DNA from 2 places in the Streptomyces sp. NBC_01003 genome. Region 2 is predicted to be linked to the other one. Evidence: riboswitches for the same ligand, from Rfam matches in the RefSeq annotation. Region 2 holds a riboswitch; the other holds the start of a gene.

The links. A riboswitch is a leader RNA that binds a small molecule or an ion and turns the genes downstream of it on or off. The one in region 2 is predicted to bind thiamine pyrophosphate.
Region 1: linked by a shared signal. The riboswitch ahead of OG698_RS04725 (purine-cytosine permease family protein) and the one ahead of thiO (glycine oxidase ThiO) in region 2 are both predicted to bind thiamine pyrophosphate.

The regions. Positions count from the first base shown of each region.
Region 1 covers NZ_CP108707.1:989,002-993,952, reverse strand. Annotated here, with positions in the region: gene OG698_RS04735 (potassium channel family protein) at 1-1,511, opposite strand, end outside; gene thiD (bifunctional hydroxymethylpyrimidine kinase/phosphomethylpyrimidine kinase) at 1,610-2,455, opposite strand; gene OG698_RS04725 (purine-cytosine permease family protein) at 2,452-3,891, opposite strand; TPP riboswitch at 3,884-3,978, opposite strand; gene OG698_RS04720 (serine hydrolase domain-containing protein) at 4,186-4,951, shown strand, end outside.
Region 2 covers NZ_CP108707.1:7,191,659-7,196,609, reverse strand. Annotated here, with positions in the region: gene metF (methylenetetrahydrofolate reductase [NAD(P)H]) at 1-644, opposite strand, end outside; gene thiE (thiamine phosphate synthase) at 731-1,378, opposite strand; gene OG698_RS32760 (Rv2175c family DNA-binding protein) at 1,456-1,821, opposite strand; gene OG698_RS32755 (NAD(P)/FAD-dependent oxidoreductase) at 1,897-3,132, opposite strand; gene OG698_RS32750 (hypothetical protein) at 3,249-3,593, opposite strand; TPP riboswitch at 3,654-3,767, shown strand; gene thiO (glycine oxidase ThiO) at 3,765-4,949, shown strand; gene thiS (sulfur carrier protein ThiS) at 4,946-4,951, shown strand, end outside.

The DNA of each region.
Region 1 (4,951 bases), 6.2 Mb from region 2:
GCGGTCGCGAAACCGTCGTCGAACAGGCGCAGCGCCACCCGCAGATCGGGCTTGACCGACCGCGCGTGCAGCGCGGCCTCGAGGTTGGTGATGTCACTGCTGGTGAGGGCGAGCAGGGCGTGGGCGCGGTGCACCTTGGCGGCCTCCAGGACGCCTTCCTGGGTGACGTCCCCGATGACGGTCGGTACGCGCAGGCGGCGGGCGAGGGCGACGCCGCGCGCCTCGGGGTCCTCCTCCACGCAGACGACGGGGATGCCGAGTTCACGCAGTCGGGCCAGAACCCGGGTGCCGATCTTGCCGAGGCCGAGGAGCACGACGTGACCGGACAGGCCGCGCGGCGGGCGGCGCAGGGCCGATGCCGTACGGAAGGTGCCGAGCGCTTCGAGGACTGCCGCGAGGAGCACGGGCAGAAGGAGCAGTCCGGCCAGCCCCGTGAGGAGTTGGAGGAGCTGACGGGCGAGCGGCTGCCCGATGGCCGGGTCGTCGATGGCGAACAGGTCGAGGAGCGTGAGGTATCCGGCGTGCAGCGGGTGGTCGCCGGTGGTGGCCCAGGAGGCGACGGCCAGGCCGAGGACGCTCGTGACGAGACCGGCGAGGGACCAGCGCAGCCGGCGCGAGAACAGCGAGCCGAGGGGCATACGGCGGCTGCTCGCGCGGCCGTTGGGAGTGGCGACCGTGGGGGAGACGGCCTCCAGGACCACCGTGCCGCGCCCGGTCGCGGCGGCGACCGTGCGTTCGTCGGGCAGCAGCAGCGGGCCCTCCGCGCCGCCCACGTCCGAACCCTCGGCGCCCGCCGGGTCGTTGGCGGTCGCGGACAGCAGGGCGAGGGTGCACAGGCCGGGGTCGGCGACCTCGCCCCGGCCCGGCGGGGTGCGCTCCACGGCGCGCAGCAGGAGCCCGTCGGCCTGGACGACCTTGCTGGTACCGGCGACGGCGGTGGCCGCGAGCGCCGGTGCGGCGGTGTCGGCGTCGGACAGGACGGTCGTCGTGGTGTCCAGTGCCTCGGGGTCGACGCCGGGGGCGGAGAGTGCGGCGGCCTGGTCGAGGAGGTGTTCCAGGTGCTGGCCGAGCTTGCGGTTGTAGAGCCGGATGACCAGGCGCAGCTGGGGGTTGAGACGGCGGGCGGCGAGCGCGGCCCGGATGTTGGTCTCGTCGTCACCGTGTACGAGGGCCAGCGCGGCGGCGTCGGCCACACCGGCCTCGGCCAGCGCCTCCTCGTCGAGTTCCGGCGCCTCCATGACCCGCGGCGGCGGAACGCTGTCGCCCGCCGCGGTGGACACGGTACGGCTCATGACCGCCTGCATCCGCGAGAGCAAAGCGGCCGCCCTCGCCCGTCCGGCCGGACCGGCGCCCTGCCTGGTGACGCGTACGGAGGGCACCACGACTGTGACCCGCTCGCCGTACACGGCGCGCAGTTCGGCGGCGAGCCGCTCGGCGAGCGCGTCACCACCGCACACGATCATGTGGCCGGTCTGCGGGGGCTGTTGAGGCTGGCGGGGCAGGGTGGTCATGGCAACAGTCAAGTGGATGGGAGGGCGGTCACGCCCATCGGGCCCTGATTGTGTGCAGGTGGGCGTGTTGCGCGTCCACCGGGTGGTGCTCGGCGGAGTCAGTCCGTTCGCCACGCACCCATGGACCGGTCGCCCGGCAGGCGCCACCCATGGTCCACCGGGCCGATGCCCGACCCCAGTGCGAACCCGGCGGCGATCGCCCCCGTGACGTACTCCTTCGCCAGGCGGACGGACTCCGGCACGGGCAGGCCATGGGCGAGGCCCACGGCGACGGCCGACGCCAGGGTGCAACCCGTGCCGTGCGTGTGCCGGTTGTCGTGGCGGGGAGCGCGCAGCCAGTGCTCCTCCGTGCCGTCGGTGAGCAGGTCCACGGCCGCCCCGGGCAGATGGCCGCCCTTGACGACCACCCACCGCGGGCCGAACGACAGGAGACGTGCCGCGGCCCGGCGCATGCCGTCGTCGTCCGTGACGGCGAGGCCGGTCAGCTGCGCCACCTCGTCCAGATTCGGCGTGGCCACCGTCGCGACTGGCAGCAGCTTCGTGCGTACGGCGTCCAGCGCGTCCTCAGCGAGCAGTGGATCGCCGTGCTTGGACACGCTCACCGGGTCCACGACCACGGGGGCGTCCGTGCTGGCGAGCAGTTCGGCCACAGTCTCGACGAGGACCGGCGACGAGAGCATCCCGGTCTTGACCGCCTGGACGCCGATGTCGTCCACGACGCTGCGGTACTGCGTGCGCACCGCGTCGACGGGCAGTTCCCACGCTCCCTGGACCCCGAGAGAATTCTGTGCGGTGACGGCCGTCAGGACGCTCATGCCGTGGGCACCGAGCGCCAGCATCGTCTTGAGGTCGGCCTGGATCCCGGCGCCACCGCCCGAATCCGATCCGGCGACGGTCAGGACGCGGGGCGGCGCGACGCGTCCGCCGCTCGCAGGCACGGTCATGCGCGGGCCTCCTCGTGGGGTGCGGTGCGGGCGTCAGCGGTCGGGCGGCGCAGCCTCAGGGGCGCGTACACGACGAGCGCGGCGACGAAGGCCACGTAGTACGCGAGGTCGGCGCCGTGCAGGGCCTTTGCGACCGGGCCCACGTACAGGCCGCTGTCCATGAACGGGACCGCCGCGGCGAAGGCGGCGACGAAGGCGAGGAGCCCGGGCCACCAGGGCTGCGGCCGGGCGGACTCGGCGGCCAGGTCGACCGGCGCGCCGCCCCGGGCCCTGGCGCGCGCGAACCAGTCGACGGCCACGACAGCGACGAAGCCGGGGATCCAGTAGCCGACGAACAGCAACACGTTCTGGAAGCGGGCCGCGGTGTCGGCGGCGTGCATCCACAGCACCAGCGGGAAGCCGAGCACCGCGGCGAACGCCGCCGCGAGCGGCCTCGGGATCCGGACGCCGACGGTCTGCAGGGCCAGCGAGCCGCTGTAGTCGTTCATCGCGTTGCTGCACAGGGCCGCCAGCGCCACGGCGAGCAGCCCGAAGGCGCCGAGAACGCCGCCGCCGAGCAGCTCGTCGACGCCGCGCGCGGTCTGGTCGGTGAAGACGGAGGCGCCCCACAGCCCGAGCGCCTGGACAGCGACGAAGGAAACGGTGACGCCGAGGAGCGTGAACCAGAACATGCGCTTACGGGATGTGGCCGCCGGAAGGTAGCGACTGAAGTCGCTGGCGTAGGGTGCCCAGGACAGGGACAGGCTGAGCGCGATCGTGCTGGTCAGGACGAACGCGCCGGCCTGGTCGGCGCCGTGCGCGGCCCCGTTGGTGACCGGCTGGACACCGTCGAGAAGCTTGACGGCGAGGACCACGAAGGCGGCGGCCAGTACGAAGGTCATCAGCTTCTGGAGCCGGTGGACGGCCTCGTAGCCGAGCACGCCCAGCGCGCCCTGCGCCAGCATCATCACGAGCACGCCGACCCAGAACGGCCAGCCGCACAGCCGGGCGAGCGCGTCACCGCCGAAGAGGCCGATCAGGGCGTCCCAGGCGACCGACGACAGCCACTGCAGGACGCCGGGCACCGCGACGGCCCGGCCGAACGCGAGCCGCGCCAGCGGGAGCTGCCCCGCGCCGGTCGCGCTGCCCCACGTACCGAGGTACGCGGTGGGCACGGCACCGACGAGGGTGCCGATGACGACGGCGGCCAGTGCGGTGGCGAAGTCCAGGCCGAGTGCGATGCCGACGGTGCCGGTGAAGACGCCGGTCATGGTCAGGTTCGGGGCGAACCACACGGTGAACAGGCGCCCGGCGCCGCCGTAGCGGTGGCTCTCGGGGACCGGCGCGATTCCGCGCGCCTCGACCCGCAGGTCACCGGGCGCCGCGGGCATCCGCCCGTCGAAGACGGAGCGCGGTCCGGTGGTCCCGGTGCTGCTCGGGGCATGGGGCAACGACATTGGCTGACATCCCTCCGCCAGTGCTAACTGGTTCAGGTTCGACGGGTGTGATCTCAGCCCTCGTGCGGGGCACCCCGTGTCCGGTACGTCGGCAAGGGTAGCTTCCCTGTTCTAGGAGGCAACCCCGGGGGAGGGGCGGCGTCCGCTGCGTGGACGGCGCACACCCCGCCGCGTGTAATTCGTTCGAGGTGTGCGGCGCATCCCCGTACCGTGTTCGATTCGAAGATCGCGGACGGTACGGGCTCACGTAACCGGCGGCTCCGCGACCCAGGGACACGCGGAGGACGGGACACGATGGAGCAGCGCAACGGTTGGGCCGACGAACGCTTCGGGGCGGTCGCCGATGTGTTCGCGCGGAACTTCACGGAGTTCCCCGAACTCGGCGCCGCCGTCACGGTGTTCGCCGGCGGACGCAAGGTCGTCGACCTGTGGGGCGGTGTCGCGGACGAGCGGACCGGGCGTGTGTGGGAACAGGACACCACCGTCCCCGTCTTCTCCGTGGCCAAGGGCCTGGTGGGCGTCAGCGCGCATCTCCTCGCCCAGGAGGGGCGGCTCGACCTCGACGCGCCGGTCATCCGGTACTGGCCCGAGTTCGCACAGCACGGCAAGGAGACCGTCACCACGCGCATGGTGCTCGGGCACCGGGCGGGAGTCCCCGCCCTCGACGCGGTGCTGTCCTTCGAGGAGATCGCCGGGTGGACGCCGGTGATCCGCGCGATCGAGGAGCAGAAGCCCCTGTGGGAACCCGGCACCGCGTACGAGTACCACGGCCATGTCCTCGGCTTCCTCGTCGGCGAGGTGATCCGGCGCATCACGGGCCTCACCCCTGGCGCGTACTTCCGCCGTGCGGTCGGTGACCCGCTCGGGCTGCGGGCCTGGATCGGCCTGCCCGCCGACGAGTCGGAGCGCGTGGCCCGGCTCGCCGAGGCCGAGGGACGCCCCGGGATGCCCGGGCCCGAGCATCTGCTCACGCGCATCGTGACGATGAACGGGGCGCTCGTCTTTCCCGGCCTCGACGCGCCGCACGGCTGGAACGACCCGGAGCTGCACGCCATGGAAC
Region 2 (4,951 bases):
GGGGTGTCGCAACCCGCTGCCTCGACCCGGTCGCGCAGCCGCAGGTATTCCTCGGGGTAGAAGAACATCTGGGTGATCGCGTAGTCGGCGCCCGCCCGGCACTTGTCCACGAAGTGGCCGACGTCGGAGTCCCAGTCCTCGGAGCGCGGGTGCATCGCGGGGAAGGCCGCGACGCCGACGCAGAAGTCGCCCGACTCCTTGATGAGCCGGACCAGTTCGGCGGCGTAGGTCAGGCCCTCGGGGTGCGCGACCCAGTCGGCCATGGGGTCGCCGGGCGGGTCTCCGCGCACGGCGAGGATGTTCCTGATGCCCGCGTCCGCGTACTGGCCGATGATGTTGCGCAGCTCGGCCACGGAGTGGTCGACGGCCGTGAGGTGGGCGACCGGGGTCAGGGTCGTGTCGGCGACGATCTGCTCGGTCTCGCGGACGGTGCCCGCACGGGTGGAGCCACCGGCGCCGTACGTCACGGAGACGAAGTCGGGTGCGACGGCCTCGACCCGTCGCAGCGCGTTCCAGAGGTTCCGCTCACCCTTCGGGGTCTTCGGCGCCGAGAACTCGAACGAGAAGGTCGTCTTGCCGGTCGCGAGCATGTCGCGCACGGTGCGTGCGCGATCAGTCCTGGTGGAAGCGGTGCCAAGGGCCATACGGGCAGGTTAGCCACGGGAGGGCTCTGTCCCTAATCCCCGTCCACCCTGCGGACACGCGTCTTGGCGGGGCCCGACCGAACGGATCAGGCGGTACGCAGCCGCTTCGCGAAGTCGGCCGCCGCTGCGCCAGGGTCGTCCGCCTCGGTGATGGCGCGGACCACGACGACGCGGCTTGCGCCCGCTTCGAGTACCTCGTCCAGATTGCCCGCGTCGATGCCGCCGATCGCGAACCAGGGGCGGTCCGTGCCGAGCGAGGCCGTGTAGCGCACCAGGTCGAGGCCGGGCGCGTACCGGCCGGGCTTGGTGGGGGTCGGCCAGCAGGGGCCGGTGCAGAAGTAGTCCACGCCGTCCTGGACGGCGGCCGCGGCGGCCTCCGTGTCGGCGTGCGTGGAGCGGCCGATCAGGACGTCCTCGCCGAGGATGGCGCGGGCGGCCGCGACCGGCAGGTCGCCCTGGCCCAGGTGCAGGACGTCGGCGCCGGCGGCGTGGGCGACGTCCGCCCGGTCGTTGACCGCGAACAGCTTGCCGTGGCGGGCGGCGGCGTCGGCGAAGACGGCCAGGTGCTCCATCTCCTCGCCCGCCTCCATGCCCTTGTCGCGCAGCTGCACGATGTCCACGCCGTTCGCCAGGACGGCGTCGAGGAACTCGGGGAGGTCGCCCTGGCGCTTGCGGGCGTCCGTGCACAGGTACAGCCGGGCGTCGGCGAGCTGGGCGCGCTGCGTTGCGGCCATGGCCATGGGTGAGTCCCCCCTGGTCGGTGGCGTGCGGGCCGCGGTGAGCGCGGCCCGCACGCCGGACGGTTGTCGGGTCAGACGGCGAGCGCCTGGGCGCGGCGCTTCACCTCCGTGCCGCGATTCTCGCTCAGCGCCTGCGCGGGGGTGCCCGGCAGGGTCGGGTCGGGGGTGAAGAGCCACTCGAGCATCTCTTCGTCGTTGTAGCCGTCGTCCCTGAGCAGGGTCAGAGTCCCGGTGAGGCCCTTGACGACCTTGTCGCCGTCGATGAAGGCGGCGGGCACGTGCAGCGCCCTGTTCTCCCCACGGCGTACGGCGATCACCTGGCCTTCCTTCACCAGCTGTCGCACGCGCGTCACCTCCACGCCGAACTGCTCGGCGATGTCGGGGAGGGTGAGCCACTCGGGGACGAGAGCATCGATCTTTGCGTCAATCTCGGTCACAGGACAAGCGTGCCATCCCGGACTGACACTGGGAAACGCGGCCGCGCAAAAGGCCCGGTCGCCCCGGCGGGGCGGTCAGACGACAGCGGCCTTCAGCGGGCGGGCCGGGTCGCTGATGACCTGCGGGTCCAGGGGGGCGCCCGACTCGATGAGCTTGCGCCCCTGGGCCAGGTCGCGCGGGCGGCCCACGGCGAGGACGCCGACGAGCCGGCTCTCGCGCAGCCAGCACACGCTCCAGGACGCGCCCTGCGGGTCGCCGCGCCACACGGTGGTGTCGGCGGCCGCGTGATGTCCGGCGTACTGCACGAAGCGGCCGAACTGCTCCGACCAGAAGTACGGCACGGGGTCGTACGTCGCCGGGTTCTCGCCGATGATGTTGGCGGCGACCGTGCGGGGGCCCTGGAGCGCGTTGTCCCAGTGGTGGACCATCAGGCGCTCGCCGTACCTGCCCGAAGGGAAGGACGAGCAGTCGCCGACGGCGTACACATCGGGCTCGGAGGTGCGCAGGCGGTTGTCCGCCACGACCTCGCGGTGGGCGCCGAGCGTGATGCCGGAGCCGGTGAGCCAGCCGGTGGCGGGGCGGGCCCCGATGCCGACGACCACGGCACCTGCGGGCACCCGGGTGCCGTCGTCGAGGACCACGGATCCCGGCTCGACGTGCTCCACGCGCGCGTGGGTGCGCAGTTCCGCCCCGGCGTCCGCGTACCAGGCGGCCATGGGGGCGGCGACCTCCTCGGGCAGCGCTCCGGCGAGCGGCCGCTCGGCCGCCTCGACGACGGTGACCGCGCATCCGGCCTCACGGGCCGCGGTGGCGAACTCGGCGCCGATCCAGCCCGCGCCGACGACGACGATGTCGCGCTGCGCGGCGAGGACGGGGCGCAGGCGTTCGGCGTCGTCGAGCGTGCGCAGCAGATGGACCCCGGGGATGTCCTCCGTGCCGGGCAGCCGGATGGGCTCGGCGCCGGTCGCGAGGACGAGGACGTCGTAGGGGGCGGGTCCGGTGGCGGTGTCGAGGGTGTGCTCGGCGGGGCGTACACCGGTGACCTCGCGGCCCAGTTCGAGCGTGATGTCGAGGGCTTCGAAGTCCACGTCGAAGGCGGACCCCTCGGCCTTGCCGAGCAGGACGGCCTTGGACAGCGGAGGCCGGTCGTACGGCTGGTGGGGTTCCGCGCCGATCAGCGTGACGGCGCCGGTGAAGCCCTGTTCGCGCAGGGCCACGGCGGTCTGGACCCCCGCCATCCCGGCGCCGACGATGACGACGTGCCGCCCTGTCTGGGGCACCGGGGCCTGGTTCTGGGTCTGCTCGCTCACCGGATCACCATATGCACCTGACGTTCACTCAGTCAGCGGGCCGCGTCACTCCGGTCCCGTGACGTCTTCCACACCGGCCGCCGGTTTGACCGCTCCGGCCGTCCGCGCTCCCGCCGTCAGGCGCCCGGGACCTCTTCGACGACGCTCGTCCCGCTGCCCGCCTGCGACTCCCACTCCCACGTCTCGTCCAGCCGCACCCGCCCGTCGGGAAGGTCCACGACGAGCGAGACGCAGTGTCCGGAGGAGGTCGTCGCGTCCGTCTTCAGCTGTACGTACCTGAAGTCGATCCGGTCACCCTCACGGATGCCCACGAGGTGGCCGCGCACGACGTCCCCGCCCGCGTACTCGGCCCAGATCCGGCCGTCCTCCTCGTGGTAGGTGAACCGCGTCCGCGTGCCCACCTGGCCGGGGGCCTGGTCGGCGACCGGGGCGAGGACGAGTCCGTCGAGCGAGCGGGCCATGCGGGCGGGCTCCCTTACTGGGGGGCGGGGCAGAGTTTCAGGGGGTTAGGGTGGCCACCGTAAAGCACTCGCGGGAGCCCGGACGTACCGGGCTGAGAGGGAGGCTGTGACGGCCTCCGACCGTACGAACCTGATCCGGGTCATGCCGGCGAAGGGAGGGGCTGGACGCCCATGTCGCGTACTTCAGAAGGCTCCGACGTCCTGGTCGTGGGCGGGGGAATCATCGGTCTCGTCACCGCGTGGCGGGCCGCGCAGCGCGGGCTGCGCACCGCGGTCGTGGACCCCGAACCGGGCGGCGGGGCCGCGCAGGTGGCGGCCGGGATGCTCGCCGCCGTCACCGAACTGCACTACGGAGAGGCCGAACAGACCCTCCTCGGGCTCAACGTGGAGTCCGCGCGCCGCTATCCGGCGTTCGCGGCCGAGCTCTCCGAGGCCACCGGGCTCGACCTCGGCTACCGCGCGTGCGGCACCCTCGCCGTCGCGCTCGACGCGGACGACCGCGCGCACCTTCGGGAACTGCACGCCCTCCAGCGCAAGTCGGGCCTGGAGTCGGAGTGGCTGACGGGCCGTGAGTGCCGGCGCCTCGAACCGATGCTGGCCCCGTCCGTGCGGGGCGGCCTGCGCGTCGACGGTGACCACCAGATCGACCCGAGGCGCCTCGCGAAGGCCCTTGTCGCGGCCTGCGAGCGGGCCGGGGTGCGGTTCCACCGTCAGTGGGCCGAGCGGCTGACAGTCGTCCGCGAGGGCGCGCGCGGCGTGGTCCTCGCCGACGGCACCGGGCTCGACGCGGACCAGGTCGTCCTCGCCGGCGGCAGCCTCAGCGGCCGCCTCGCCGGAGTCCCGGACGACGTGCTGCCGCCGGTACGCCCGGTGAAGGGGCAGGTCCTGCGCCTGACCGTGCCGAAGGTGTACGCGCCGTTCCTGAGCCGCACCGTGCGCGCCGTCGTGCGCGGCGGCAACCTCTATCTGGTGCCCCGGGTCAACGGCGAACTCGTCGTCGGGGCCACCAGCGAGGAGCTCGGCTGGGACACGACGGTCACCGCGGGCGGCGTCTACGAGCTGCTGCGCGACGCCCACGAGCTGGTGCCCGGCATCACGGAGCTGCCGCTCACGGAGACCCGCGCGGGCCTGCGCCCCGGCTCTCCCGACAACGCCCCGATCCTCGGCCCGACCGCCCTGCCGGGCCTGCTGCTCGCCACCGGCCACTACCGCAACGGCGTGCTGCTCACGCCGGTCACCGGCGACGCCATGGCCCACGTCCTCGCCACCGGCGAACTCCCCGAAGTGGCCCGCCCCTTCACCCCGCGGCGCTTCGGCGCCGTCCCCGCACCCGTCTCTGTGGAGCAGTCCGTATGACC